Regions from separate parts of the Janibacter limosus genome, predicted to be linked through region 1. Evidence: riboswitches for the same ligand, from Rfam matches in the RefSeq annotation. Region 1 holds a riboswitch; the other holds the start of a gene.
The links. Region 1 has a riboswitch for thiamine pyrophosphate ahead of EXU32_RS00145 (ECF transporter S component). Riboswitches for the same ligand answer to the same signal wherever they lie in the genome.

Region 1 (3,396 bases):
CACGACACCCGTGAGCTCGTCGTCGGCCTGCTGCAGGACATCGCCCGCCGCGGCGGGATCGTGCTGCTCGCGACCCACGACCCGGAGGTCGCCGAGGTCGCCGCTGCCACGTGGCACCTGGAGGACGGCCGCCTCACCGCGACCGCACGACCTTAAGGAAATGCGCACCCAGGACGCACGACCTTAAGGAAATGCGCACCCGGGGCGCACGACCTTAAGGAAATGCGCACCCGGGGCGCACGACCTTAAGGAGATGCGGAGTCAGGTCAGGCAGTGAGCAGGATCTTGCCGATGTGACCGCTCGCCTCGAGCTCGCGGTGCGCGTCGGCGGCGCGGTCCAGGGGGTGGGTGCCCTGGATGATCGGCCGGACGGCGCCGTCCTCGATGAGCGGCCAGACGTGCTCGTGCACGGCTGCGACGATCGCGGCCTTCTCGGCTGCGGGCCGGGCCCGCAGCGAGGTGGCGATGACCGCGGCGCGCTTGCTGAGCATCTTGCCCAGGTCGAGCTCGCCCGTGCGGCCACCCATGAGCCCGATGACGACGAGCCGGCCGGACGTGGCGAGCAGGTCGACATTGCGGGGGAGGTACTTCGCCCCCATGAGGTCGAGGATGACGTCGGCACCGTGGCCGTCCGTCGCCTCGCGCACCTCGTCGACGAAGTCCTGCTCCTTGTAGTTGACCAGGATGTCCGCACCCAGCTCGCGGCAGACGTCGAGCTTGTCCTGCGACCCGGCGGTGACGGCGACGCGTGCACCGGCCGCCGTGGCCAGCTGGGTCGCCATCGTGCCGATCCCGGACGACCCGCCGTGGACGAGGAAGGTCTCGCCCGGCTGCAGGTTGGCGGTCATGAAGACGTTGGACCACACCGTGCACGCCACCTCGGGCAACCCGGCGGCGTCGGTGACGGAGACCCCCTTCGGCACGGGCAGCAGCTGGGCGGCCGGCACCAGGACCTGCTCCGCGTAGCCGCCGCCGTCGACGAGGGCACACACCTCGTCACCGACGGACCAGCCCTCGACGTCGGGGCCGACCTCGCGGATCGTGCCCGAGACCTCGAGACCGGGAAGGGGGGAGGCCCCCTTCGGCGGTGGGTAGTGCCCCAGGCGCTGCATGACGTCGGCGCGGTTGACCCCGGCGGCCACCATGTCGACGACGACTTGGCCGGGACCGGCGGTCGGCGCGTCGACGTCCGCGATCTGCAGGACGTCGGCGTCACCCGGCTCGGTGATGGCGATGCCGCGCATCAGGAGACCTTGTCGATCTCATCCTTGAGGCCGAGCATGGCGTCGGGGAGGTGGCCGGAGGACTTCTTGTAGAAGGAGGCCGCCTGACGCGTGGCCATCGTGCGTGCCAGACCCATCGCCAGACCGGCCAGCGCGGCGAAGGCGATGGCCTCACCGATGGGGTTCTCAGGGTTGTTGGGGTCGATGTCCTGGCCACTGCCGAAGCGTGACCACACGATCGCCACGACCTTGTTGGCGACGATGCCGGCGACGATCGCGGAACCGGTGCCGAGGATCTTCCAGACCATGTTGCCCACAGCGGACCTGCCCTTCGCGTAGATGCGGTGGACGAGGAGCTCGCCCACCCGGTGCGTGGACAACATTGCCACAGGAGCGCCGGGCCCGAGGCTCCGCTGCCGACGGCGCTATGCTGGACGGGCACGACAGGGGAGCGCAGCAGCGCTGAGAGTGCGGGTGACCGCAGACCCTCGTACCTGATCCGGCTCGCACCGGCGTAGGGAGTCGAGTCTCAGGACCTGATCGTCGATGGCCAGACGTCAGCGTCCGGTCGCGACGGCAGGCCCTCCCTGTGGGTACCGACACAGGAGAAGCACCACATGTCCACCACCACGACCCCGGCCGCCGAGCGCGCCCGGACCGTCCTCGCCACCGGCCAGCTCATGGGCTGGCGCACCGTCGACCTGCTGACCATCGCCTTCCTCGGCGTGGCCTTCGGCGTCGCCTACTGGGGCTACGGCCTCCTCTACAACGGCCCGATCTCCGCGCTCGGCCTGGCCTTCCAGCCGCTCTTCGGACTCTTCGTCGGCTTCTGGTTCATCGCCGGCGTCGTCGGTGGGCTCGTCGTCCGCCGTCCCGGTGCCGCGCTGGCCTGCGAGCTGATCGCGGCGATCGTCTCGGCACTCTTCGGCAACCAGTGGGGCGTCACGACGGTCGTCTCCGGGCTCGCCCAGGGCCTCGGCGCCGAGCTGGCCTTCGCGATCTTCGCCTACAAGGCCTTCGGCCCGGCCGTCGCGGTCCTCGCTGGCGCGCTCTCGGCACCGCTCGAGTGGGTCTACGAGGCGTACGCCTACTTCGCCGACTGGACCTGGGCGTGGAAGCTCGCCTACCTGCCCCTCATGGTCGTCTCCGGCATCGTCATCGCCGGCGTCGGCGGGTGGCTGCTCACCCGGGCGCTGGCGCAGGCGGGCGCGCTCAACCCCTTCCCCCCGGGCCAGGAGGTCCTCGAGCGGAAGGCCGTCTGATCCCCATCGAGCACCCCACCCCGTCGGGTGGAGGTGTGCGCGCCGACGACTTGTCCGCGCGGACACCTCCACCCGCGGGAGCGGCTGCCGTCGCCGTCCGAGGTCTCACCTGGCGACCGGCCGGGCGAAGGGAGCCGGTCCTGCGCGAGATCGACCTCACCCTCGTCGAGGGCGAGCGGGTGCTGCTCGTCGGCCCGAGCGGGTCCGGCAAGTCCACGCTCCTGCGGGCCCTCGCGGGCCTGCTGCTGACCGTCGACTCGGGCGACCTGTCCGGGAGCGTGACGATCGACGGCTCCGAGCCGGGTCGGCGTCCCGGCGCCGTCGGGCTCGTCCTGCAGGAGCCCGGCTCCGGGACGGTCGCCGCGACCGTGGGCCGAGATGTCGCCTTCGGCCTGGAAAATGTCGGGCTGCCCGCAGACGCCATGCCAGCCCGTGTCGATGCGGCGCTCACCGCGGTCGGGCTCGACCATCTCGAGCGGGACACCCCGACCGGGGCCCTCTCCGGTGGCCAGACCCAGCGACTCGCGCTCGCCGGTGCGCTCGCCCTGCGCCCGAGCCTGCTCCTGCTCGACGAGCCGACGGCGATGCTCGACGAGGCGAGCGCGGCCACCGTGCGAGACGCCGTCGTCCACGGCGCAGCCGGCCTCACGACGGTCATCGTCGAGCACCGCATCGAGCCGTGGCTCGAGCACGCCGACCGGATCATCGTGCTCGGACGCGACGGCCGGATCCAGCACGACGGTCCGCCCGCGCAGGTGCTCGCGCAGCACGGGGACGAGCTCGCCGCTGACGGCATCTGGGTGCCGGGCGTCCCCACGCCCCAGCCCCTCGACATCGACCTCGGGCCGCTCGCTCGACCAGTCGAGGCCGGCGTCGAGCTGCTCACCTGCGAGCCCCTGCGCGTCGAGCGC
Region 2 (3,396 bases), 1.1 Mb from region 1:
CGAGCCGATGGGTCGTCCGAGGAGCGTGGCGACGATGACGACGGCGCCAGCGGTGACGCCGACGTGCGGACCGGCCAGCGTCGTGAGCGCCGGCGCGAGCGCGACGACCGGCAGGAAGATGTTGACCTGGTCGACGTAGTTGCCCACGACGCCGGCGCGGACCGCGGCCCGCCCTGTGGGCGGCAACCCCGGGACGAGGCTCATCGGCCGGGCTCCTCGGTCACGTAGACGCTGGAGCCGAGCTCGACGAACTGCCGTGACTTCGCCGCCATGCCTGCCTCCACGACCGCGCGCTGCGCGGCGGCCGACCCGTAGGCGTCACGGATGTCCTGGCTGATCCGCATCGAGCAGAACTTCGGGCCGCACATCGAGCAGAAGTGCGCGGTCTTGGCCGGCTCCGCGGGCAGTGTCTCGTCGTGGAAGGCCATCGCGGTCTGCGGGTCGAGCGAGAGCGCGAACTGGTCGTGCCACCGGAACTCGAAGCGGGCCCGGCTCAGTGCGTCGTCGCGCTCTCGGGCGCGAGGGTGCCCCTTGGCCAGGTCGGCGGCGTGCGCGGCGATCTTGTAGGTGATCACCCCGGTCTTGACGTCGTCACGGTCCGGCAGCCCGAGGTGCTCCTTGGGGGTGACGTAGCAGAGCATCGCGGTGCCGTGGCGGGCGATCTCCGCGGCGCCGATCGCGGAGGTGATGTGGTCGTAGCCCGGCGCGATGTCGGTGACGAGCGGGCCGAGCGTGTAGAAGGGAGCGCCGTGGCACCACTCCTGCTCGAGGTCGACGTTGTCCTTGACCAGGTGCAGCGGCACGTGGCCCGGCCCCTCGACCATCACCTGCACGTCGTGCGCCCAGGCCCGCTGGGTCAGCTCACCGAGGGTGCGCAGCTCGGCGAGCTGGGCCTCGTCGTTGGCATCGGCGATCGACCCCGGCCGCAGCCCGTCACCGAGCGAGAAGGCGACGTCGTAGCGGGCGAAGATCTCGCACAGGTCGTCGAAGTGCTCGTAGAGGAAGGACTCCCGGTGGTGCGCCAGGCACCACCCGGCCATGATCGAGCCGCCCCGCGAGACGATCCCGGTGACCCGGTCGGCGGTGAGCGGCACGAAGGCCAGCCGGACGCCCGCGTGGATCGTCATGTAGTCCACGCCCTGCTCGCACTGCTCGATGACGGTGTCTCGGAAGACCTCCCAGGTGAGAGCGTCGGCCTGCCCGTCGACCTTCTCCAGCGCCTGGTAGATCGGCACGGTGCCGATCGGGACGGGAGAGTTGCGGATGATCCACTCGCGGGTGGTGTGGATGTCATCGCCGGTCGACAGGTCCATGACCGTGTCGGCGCCCCAGCGGGTGGCCCACGTCAGCTTGTCGACCTCCTCGGCGATCGAGCTGGTCACCGCGGAGTTGCCGATGTTGGCGTTGATCTTCGTCAGGAAGGCCCGGCCGATGATCATCGGCTCGGACTCGGGGTGGTTGACGTTGACGGGGATGATGGCCCGTCCCGCGGCGACCTCGTCGCGGACCAGCTCGGGCGAGCAGCCTTCTCGCAGAGCGACGTAGCGCATCTCCGCGGTGATCTCCCCCCGCCTCGCGTAGTGCATTTGGGTGACGGTTGCCCCCTCGACGGCACGAAGGGGGGCGTGCCGCTCCCCTTTCCACGCGAGCGATGCCTCGCCCCGCCGCACGGCCGCCCGGCCGTCGTCGGTCAGGTCCCGAGGCCGCCCGTCATAGGTCTCGACGTCACCACGGCCGGCGATGCCGTCCGCGCGTCCACGCGAGAGGCCCGTGTGCGGGTCCGCCCCGGGTCCCATCGTGCGGTAGACGTGCACCTCCTCGTTGGGAGTCCCGTCGGGGCTGTCGGCCAGCGCGATGGCCGTGACCGGGACCCGCACGGACGGGTCGTGGGGGTCGACGAGCTCCTCACGACGATGCTGGGGGTGGACCTCGAGCTCATGGGTAGCGCGCATGTCTGCGCCTCCTCTTCCTTCGCCGGCATGATCCGGACAGGTTCAGACGGTCCGGACGGCAACAGTCCGATCTCAGCTCGTGCCCGAGCTCCCGTGGGGGTCCTCCGATACAACCACATGGCTACGGTTGCGGCATGGCAGCCCCTCTCCCCCGTCCACCCGTGGTCCTCTCGATCGCCGGGTCGGACCCCTCGGGAGGGGCCGGGATCCAGGCCGACCTGAAGACCTGCAGCGCGCTCGGCGCCTATGGCACATGCGTCATCACGGCCCTGACAGCACAGTCGACGCGGGGCGTCACGCATGTGCACGAGGTCCCCACCGAGATCGTGCGGGCACAGGTCGAGACCCTCGTGGCGGACGTGCACGTCGAGGTGGTCAAGCTCGGCATGCTCGCCTCCGTAGCGATCGTCGAGATGGTGCACGAGCTGCTCGTCACCGGGCCCCTGGCCACGGTGCCGGTCGTGCTCGACCCGGTGATGGTATCGACCTCGGGCTCACGTCTGCTCGCCCCGGACGCGGTGGCCGCCGTGCGGGCCCTGCTGCCCCGGGCCGACGTCATCACCCCCAACCTCCCGGAGGCCGCCGTGCTGCTCGGCGAGGACACCGTGGGGACGGTGGACGGCCTGCGCGGGCAGGCCCAGCGGCTGCTCGACCTCGGCGCCCGACGGGTGCTGCTCACGGGCGGGCACCTCGAGGGCGACGCGTCGGTCGACCTGTGGGCCGACGCGGGCGGGTCCGTGCCGATCGAGGCTCCCCGCATCGCGACGAGCTCGACGCACGGCACCGGCTGCACGCTCAGCTCGGCGATCGCCGCCCTTCGCCCTCGGCACGAGGACTGGCTCTCGGCAGTGCTCGAGGCCAAGGCCTGGCTCACCGAGGCACTGCGCCACGGTGACAGCCTGGACATCGGCGGAGGGCCCGGCCCGGTGCACCACTTCCACGAGCAGTCGCGGTGGCAGGCACCGCTGTCGACCGGGAGGGTTGCCAACCGCTGATCGCGGAGGACAATGGGGCTCGTGTCGGGGCAGGGCATGGATCCATATCGCGCGGTCGTCGAGCTCATCACGAGGGTCGCGGAGGCGCCTGCGCACGTCGACGGCCGGCTGGTCACCATGAGCGACCTGCTGATCGAGCTGCTCGACTCGCCCACCGGCCTGATGGTGCACGGCGCCCCGGACGGCTACGAGGTCCGTGCGCTCGGCCACGGGGCCACCCACGACGCGCAGTCACGCCTGAGCGAGGAGCTGCGCATCACGGCCGGCCCCGACCCCCTGCTCGACACCTTCCGCTCGGGTGACCTCACGCCGACCACCGCCGGTCGCGCCTACGGCGGGCAGGAGGCCTGGCAGGCGAGCGCCAAGTGCCTCGGCAGCATCGACATCTGGGGCATCGACCAGGTCGCGGCGCTGCCGGTGCGCAGCGGGGAGCAGTTCGTCGCCTTCCT

Region 2: another riboswitch for thiamine pyrophosphate. It lies ahead of thiC (phosphomethylpyrimidine synthase ThiC); the one in region 1 lies ahead of EXU32_RS00145 (ECF transporter S component).

Annotation. Positions count from the first base shown of each region.
Region 1 is NZ_CP036164.1:32,829-36,224, forward strand. Features, by position in the region: gene EXU32_RS00130 (ABC transporter ATP-binding protein) at 1-156, shown strand, start outside; gene EXU32_RS00135 (NAD(P)H-quinone oxidoreductase) at 267-1,244, opposite strand; gene EXU32_RS00140 (DUF4235 domain-containing protein) at 1,244-1,606, opposite strand; TPP riboswitch at 1,659-1,761, shown strand; gene EXU32_RS00145 (ECF transporter S component) at 1,841-2,485, shown strand; gene EXU32_RS00150 (ATP-binding cassette domain-containing protein) at 2,521-3,396, shown strand, end outside.
Region 2 is NZ_CP036164.1:2,455,173-2,458,568, forward strand. Features, by position in the region: gene EXU32_RS11610 (MFS transporter) at 1-204, opposite strand, end outside; gene thiC (phosphomethylpyrimidine synthase ThiC) at 201-1,952, opposite strand; TPP riboswitch at 1,948-2,057, opposite strand; gene thiD (bifunctional hydroxymethylpyrimidine kinase/phosphomethylpyrimidine kinase) at 2,087-2,947, shown strand; gene EXU32_RS11625 (helix-turn-helix domain-containing protein) at 2,984-3,396, shown strand, end outside.